Regions from separate parts of the Pseudarthrobacter sp. LT1 genome, predicted to be linked through region 1. Evidence: predicted binding sites of a transcription regulator. Region 1 holds the regulator's gene; the other holds the start of a gene.

Region 1 (3,405 bases):
GCGCTTCCCGGTGTTCGAGCGCTGCCAGGGCGGTGGCCTGGGTGATGGCGGACAGGTGGTACGGCAGGCGGACCAGCCGCAGGGCATCGGTGACCTCGGGTGCAGCGGCCATGTAGCCGAGCCGGGCACCCGCCAGGGCGAACGCCTTGCTCATGGTGCGGGACACGATGAGCCGCTCACGGCCGGGCAGGAGCGTCAGGGCACTGGGAGTTCCGTCATGCGCGAACTCGTGGTACGCCTCATCGACGATGACGATGGCCTGGCTGTCTGCACCGGCGTCATAGACGGCCTCCACGACGTCCAGCCCAAGTCCTGTCCCGGTGGGGTTGTTGGGCGAGCAGAGGAACACGATGTTCGGCTGCAGTTCCTTGACCTGGCGGGCGGCCGACTCCGCGCTGAGGTCATAGCCCTCCGCGCGTTCCCCGGTGATGTACTGCGTGTCTGTTCCGCTGGCCAGCAGGGGGTACATGGAGTACGTGGGCGGGAAACCGAGTGCGGTGCGGCCCGGACCGCCAAAGGCCTGGAGGATCTGCTGGAGGACTTCATTGGAACCATTGGCGGCCCACAGGTTGGTTTCATCGAGCCCATGCCCGAGGTATTCGGCCAGGGCCTTCCGGAGCGCGGTGAACTCACGGTCCGGATAACGGTTCAGGCCCGCAGCGGCCTCCGTCACAGCGGCACTGATGGCGGCGCGCACGTCCGCGGGAACACCATGGGTGTTTTCATTGACGTTCAGCAGGATGGGGACGTCCAGTTGGGGCGCCCCGTATGGGGTCAGGCCGCGGAGGTTGCTGCGGAGGGGAAGCCGGTTCAGACGTTCTAGCTGGTCGTTCACCTGAACAGTTTAGTTGCCGCGGCAACGACCGGAAAATGTGACGGTTCCTGTTCGCCCTCGGCATGTCCCGCGGCCGCCCGCTTCACGTGAGGCGCCAGCGCAGGCAGCGGGCCCTGGCAGCCGGCGGAGGCGGCAGATCCGGCGGCTGCGGACAATCAGTGGGTGGGGACGAAGAGCTGCTGGCCCGGAAGAACGGTGCCCGCGGCAAGGTTGTTGAGCTGGACGATGTCCGCCACGACGTCCCGGGCGTCCCGGTCCGGAGCGACGGCGCCCGCAATGGCCCACAGCGACTGGCCGGACTGCACGGTCACCGTGACGGTGGGCGTCACCGCAAGGTCGGCGGCCGAGTCCGACGCCTTGGCCGGGGAGTGGAAGAGGCCCGAAAGCGACAGCAGGAGTACAGCCAGGAGCACGAGCGGAACTCCGATCAGGACAATCCTCCCCCGGCGGGTCAGCCGCAGGGGCGCGGACGAAGGTGAAACCTGGTGAAGAGATAAAGCTGACATGAACTAAGCCCTCCTGGACTTGCCGTGCTGCCCGGGTGTCCGCCCGCTGCTGCCTTGCCGTTCATATCGCGCCGGGACTTCTCCCGGCCGCGTATTCGAATGGCGCACCTGCTGGTTAGAACACATGTTCGAACTTTGCTTGTTAAGTTTTAGCACCTATCAACGAACAATGTCGAGACTCGCTAGAACAAATGTTTGAAAAAGCAATGTGGCTGGCCTAGTTTTGAAACCACAGAACAACCACCACTGAAGTTGAACAGCAGGGTCTGACAATGACAGTGGGAGTCCTTCCGGCGGCACTGTGGAACAGCGGCACACGGAAGATCCGGCGGCAAGCGAAAGGCATTGGCGAATATGGCAGCAGCAGCCGCCGGGGGCAGGACCGCCCCGCAATCCAAGAGGACAGCCAAGGGCCTGACCCCTCGGCAGAAAAAGATCCTCGAGACCATCCAGCGCTCGGTCAATGAGAACGGGTATCCGCCCTCCATGCGCGAGATCGGCGATACCGTCGGCCTTGCGAGCCTGTCCAGCGTGACCCACCAGCTTTCCCAGTTGGAGAAGCTGGGTTACCTGCGCCGCGACCCCAAGCGGCCGCGCGCCATGGAAGTGCTGATGCCGCTCACGCTGGACGGCGGGGGCAAAGGCGCCGGTGCGTCTCCTGCGCCGCAGGCTGCGGGCGGGGGCGCCACGGTCACCGAACTGCCTACCGCACTGGATACGGCCATGGTTCCTTTGGTGGGCCGGATTGCCGCCGGCGGGCCCATCCTCGCCGAACAGCTCGTGGAGGATGTCATGCCGCTGCCCCGCCAGCTGGTGGGCCAGGGCGAACTTTTCATGCTCAAAGTGGCTGGCGACTCCATGGTGGACGCCGCCATTTGCGATGGTGACTGGGTGGTGGTGAGGCGCCAGGCTGACGCGGCCAATGGGGACATTGTTGCTGCCCTGCTGGACGACGAGGCGACCGTGAAGACGTTCCGCCAGCGCGACGGCCACACGTGGCTGCTCCCCCAGAACACGCAGTACGAACCTATCCTGGGCGACCACGCCACCATCATGGGCAAGGTCGTCTCGGTCCTGCGTTCCCTCTAGCCTGCGCACGCCTGCGCGGCATCCGCGCAGGCGTTGTCCGGCAGTCCGTCAGGAAGCGTCGGCACCAAGCCGGTTGAGCGCGGCCAGCGCCTTGGCGCGGTCGGTGGTGGCCCAGAACGGGGGCAGCGCACCGCGCAGGAATCCTGCATAGCGTTCGGTGGCCAGCCGTGAGTCCAGGACGGCCACCACGCCTTTGTCCCCGGTAGACCTGATCAGGCGCCCGGCACCCTGGGCGAGCCGGATGGCTGCGTGGGTGGCGGAAACGGACATGAAGCCGTTTCCCCCTGCCTGCGCCACGGCACGCGAACGCGCCGTCACCAGGGGATCGTCCGGCCGTGGGAAGGGTATGCGGTCTATTACCACCAGCCGGCAGGATCCTCCGGGAACGTCGACGCCCTGCCACAGGGACATAGTGCCGAAGAGGCAGGTGTCCGGTTCGTCGGCGAATTGCTTGACCAAGGCGGTCATGGTCGACTCGCCCTGGCAGAGAACAGTCATATTGAGCTTTGGCCGGAGGGCGTCGGCGGCCTCTTCTGCGGCCCGCCGCGAGGAGAACAGGCACAGGGCGCCCCCGCCTGATGCCTTGATGAGTGCTTCGAGTTCTGACAGCGCTTCCTGTGACACGCCGCGGCCGGGCTTGGGCAGGTGGCCGGCGACGTAGAGGATGCCCTGCTTGGGATAGTCGAAGGGCGAGCCAACATCCACGCCCGTCCAGCTGGGGGCCCCGTCGCCTACCAGGCCCAGTCCCCCGGCCGCCGGTTCAAAGGCGGAGCCGATGGCCAGGGTGGCAGAGGTCAGCACGACGGTGTGGTGTGCGAAGAGTCCCTCCCGCAGCCTGCCGGCGACGGACAGTGGGGCTATGTTGATCAGCACCGGCGCACTGTCATCGGGCTGTGAGTATCCCTGGCCGGGATCGAAGGTGCTGGCGCGGGAGAACCACACCACTTCGCGGTTCTCGCGTGCAGCAATGAGCCT
Region 2 (3,405 bases), 900 kb from region 1:
TCCTGATGATCTCCCGGACCGCGAACGCCATGGCGCTTTGCATGCGGACACCGAGGACATCGAGTTTGAGCATGCCCATGGGGTCCATGTCATGTTTATCGAACTGGCTCATGGGCAGGCCAAGACCGCTTGGCTGTACCGGGGTGCGGTCCAGGAGGGTTGCATCACCCAGGATGACGCCGCACGGGTGCATGGAGATGTGGCGGGGCAGCCGGTCGAGCCGTTCGGTCAGGTCCACCAGCAGGTCCAGTTGCTGGTTTCCATGGGCGTCGCGTTGTTCCACCCGGCCGGCAAACTCACGCAGTTCCGGTTTTTCCTGCAGTGCTTCCCGGAATTTTCGTGCAGAGAACCGCCACAGCTGCTTGGCGATCTCCCCCACCTCGTCGTCGTCCATGCCCAGCGCCAGACCGGCGTCGCGCACGGCACCGCGGGCGCGGTATCCGTTCTGCATGCTCATCAGGGTTACCCGTTCAGAGCCGAAGCGTTCGAAGATCCGGTGGTAGACGTTGTGGCGTTCAGCGCTTTCGACGTCGATGTCGATGTCCGGAAGGGTGGCGCGGTCGTTGGAGAGGAAACGTTCAAATATCAGGTCGTGCTGGAGGGGATTCACATGGCTGACGTCGATCAGGTAATTGACCAGGCTGGATGCTCCCGACCCTCTTGCTGCCGCCCTGACCCCCATGTCCTGGATCATCCGGGACACCTCGGCAACAGTCAGGAAGTATGAGGAGAAGCCCAGGTTGTGGATGATCCCCAGCTCATGGTCCAGGCGGGCCAGGATCTCCTTCTCCGCGTTGCCAGTGGCTCCCGGGAACCGCCGGCCGATTCCTGCATGGCAGCGCTGGATGAGCTCAGCGTGCGGATCCTGGCTGATGCCAATAACGGATGCTTCGGGCACCACGGGCTGTTTCCATCCCATGTCTGAGGTGGGGTCGATCCGGCAGAGATCGGCGAGCGCCTCCGTTTGGGTCATCAGCTGCTTGAGGTCGGCGGCACCATAACCGGCTGCTGAAATGATCTCCTTGCCTATCCCCAGCATCTGCGCCGGGGTTTTCAGCCACCCCTGGCCAGTGGGTTGCAGGAGGGGTTCCCCTGCCAGTTCGGGCAGGGACTTCAATGTCCGGGCAGAATCCAGGACGTCAGCGGTTGGTGCTCCGTCCGCAGCGCAGTACCTCACCGCATTGGCGAGTACTGCCGGCACCTGGTGTTCCTCGGCGAGCCTGAGCATGCGCACAGCGTGCGCCGTGCTCAACGGGGTACCAGGTGCGCTGAGTTGGGAGACTATTTCAGCCACCACGGTTCCGGCGGGCATTGCGTCAAGCCACTGCTTGAAAAGGGTCCGGGGCCGCAGGTAGCGCCGTCCGCCCATGGCACGGCCCACATCCGAATCAGGGCCGAGCAATACGGTGAGCACCGGCTTAAGGGTTTGGGGGTCAAGGGTGCGGGAAGCCAGTTCGGCACGGGTGACAGCAGCGGGCACCGCTCCCCCGGCTTTCCCCGAGGTCCTTGCGTGGGCGTCGGAGACCAGCCGGCACAGCGCACGGTATCCGGCACCGTTGTTTTGGCCGCGGGCCAGCACCACCACCCTGCCTGCCACCTGCGTTCGGTGATCACCGTCGTCGTCAAACACTGCAAGGTCCACCCCCACAATGGGGTCGATGCCCGCGGCCATGCAGGCCTTGAGGTGCTTGATGGTTCCGTAGAGGCCGTCCCGGTCTGTACAGGCAAGGGCTGTGGCGCCGTCGGCTGCGGCAGCCATGGCCAGTTCCTCCGGCCAGGAAACACCGTAATGGGCGCTGAACGCCGTGGAAACGTGAAGGTGGGTGAAGCTCATGCTGGACTGGTCAGGCTGTTCTGTGGCGGAGGGCGTCATGGATCCGCAGCAGCCGCCAGCGGTTGCTGCGGATATGGCGGGTCAGGTCAAGAGTGAGGGGTTCTGCGCCGGCCGCATCTTCCGGCGCTGAGGGACTGGAGGCCACCCGGGCAGGCAGCACCTGCACGCGCCAGATTTCGTGATCCACCACGCCCGGTCCGCTTCCCAGCGGGGCCCTGCTGTCTTCCGCCCACCATTGCCGGCGTTCGTACCACCGGAGGGGTTCGGCGCAGACGGTGTAGGAAGCACCGGCCCAGGTCAACGTTTCCGGTTGTCCGGCTTCGGTGCACACCACGTCAACAGACTCGCTGAACATGCCCATGTGCACCTCCCCGACGATTTTCCCCAAACAGGTATTCGAATATGTATTCGAATAAAACCAGTCTACGCCGGGATGGCATCAAAACATAGGCGGGGGTGGACGGGGCGTGCGGCAGGGAGCAGGATGTTGGCATGAGTACCGATGACGCACTCCTGAAGCAGGCCAGCATCAAGACCGAGGACTCCACCCTGGTCGCCACATTCGATATCGACGGCACCATTCCGGTATCCGGTGCCTACGTGGTGGGGTTGATGGGGGCCTCGCCGGATTATTCGGCACAGCGCCGGCTGTGCATTGAGTTCATGAACGGGGAGGCCATCGCCTGCTACGCGTTCAACCGGGACCAGGGGATCGAGGAGGATTACGACCTGTCCGGAGTCACCCACTCACAGAGCAGCATCACCGGCAGCTTTCCCCTGACGGCGTTGAACGGGCTCGGGCAGGGGCATGTCCTGTCCGCCTTCAGCGAGGCGGACGGACGGGAGTTCCAGCACGGGGTGCCGGTGGAGGAAGCGCCCTAAGATTCCTCAGCTGTTTTCTTTATGGATCCGCAGTTCAAGTTCAATGAACGCGGAGATCATGGCCCGGTAGGTTGACTCCACGATGTCCGGGTCAATGTCTTTTTTCTCGGCAGCAGCCCGCACGTGTTCAATGATCCGCTCCACCCGGCCCGGGGCGCGAACCTCGGCGTCATCACCCTTCAGCGTGCCGGCGATCCTGATCAGCCGTTCGCGGCGGGCGATGAGGGTGACAATCTGCTCATCCACCTCGTCAACAGCAACCCGGACGGCAGCGAGCTGTTCCCTGTCGGCCCGGGCATCCCTATCGTTTCCTTGAATTGTCGCCATCATCTGACAGTATCGAAGCATGGAGCCCAGAGTCGACTTTATCTCCCTCGGTGTCCGCAGCGTCGAGGCCTCGCGCGCCTTCTACGTTGACGGCCTTAGCTGGCCCGTTCACCGCGAGGTTGCCGGGGAAGTCCTGTTCATCCAGGTGAACCATGGGCTGGTGCTCTCCCTCTGGGACAGCACCCAGATGCAGGCCGAAGCCGGCACCAGTCCTCCCGCCGGCGTCCCCGGCATCACGCTCAGCCACAACCTGGCAAGCCCGCAGGAAGTGGACAGCGTCATGGAACAGGCTGCGGCTGCCGGTGCTGCCATCGTTGCCGAGCCCGTCACCAAGGCATGGGGAGGCTACGCAGGATATTTTG

Evidence for each region. Region 1 encodes LexA, which represses DNA repair genes until DNA is damaged. Its sites were predicted from a motif close to TCGAACANNTGTTCGA; they were not measured.
Region 2: VIK36_RS12045 (DUF6504 family protein) is a predicted target of LexA. The motif match lies at 2,231-2,246, and genes of this name have one in related genera.

The regions. Positions count from the first base shown of each region.
Region 1 covers NZ_CP141830.1:1,671,411-1,674,815, reverse strand. The annotation lists gene VIK36_RS07875 (histidinol-phosphate transaminase) at 1-835, opposite strand, end outside; gene VIK36_RS07870 (LysM peptidoglycan-binding domain-containing protein) at 991-1,341, opposite strand; gene lexA (transcriptional repressor LexA) at 1,696-2,430, shown strand; gene VIK36_RS07860 (ATP-dependent DNA helicase) at 2,479-3,405, opposite strand, start outside.
Region 2 covers NZ_CP141830.1:2,571,393-2,574,797, forward strand. The annotation lists gene VIK36_RS12040 (DNA polymerase III subunit alpha) at 1-1,834, opposite strand, end outside; gene VIK36_RS12045 (DUF6504 family protein) at 1,845-2,195, opposite strand; gene VIK36_RS12050 (hypothetical protein) at 2,327-2,716, shown strand; gene VIK36_RS12055 (chorismate mutase) at 2,723-3,046, opposite strand; gene VIK36_RS12060 (VOC family protein) at 3,063-3,405, shown strand, end outside.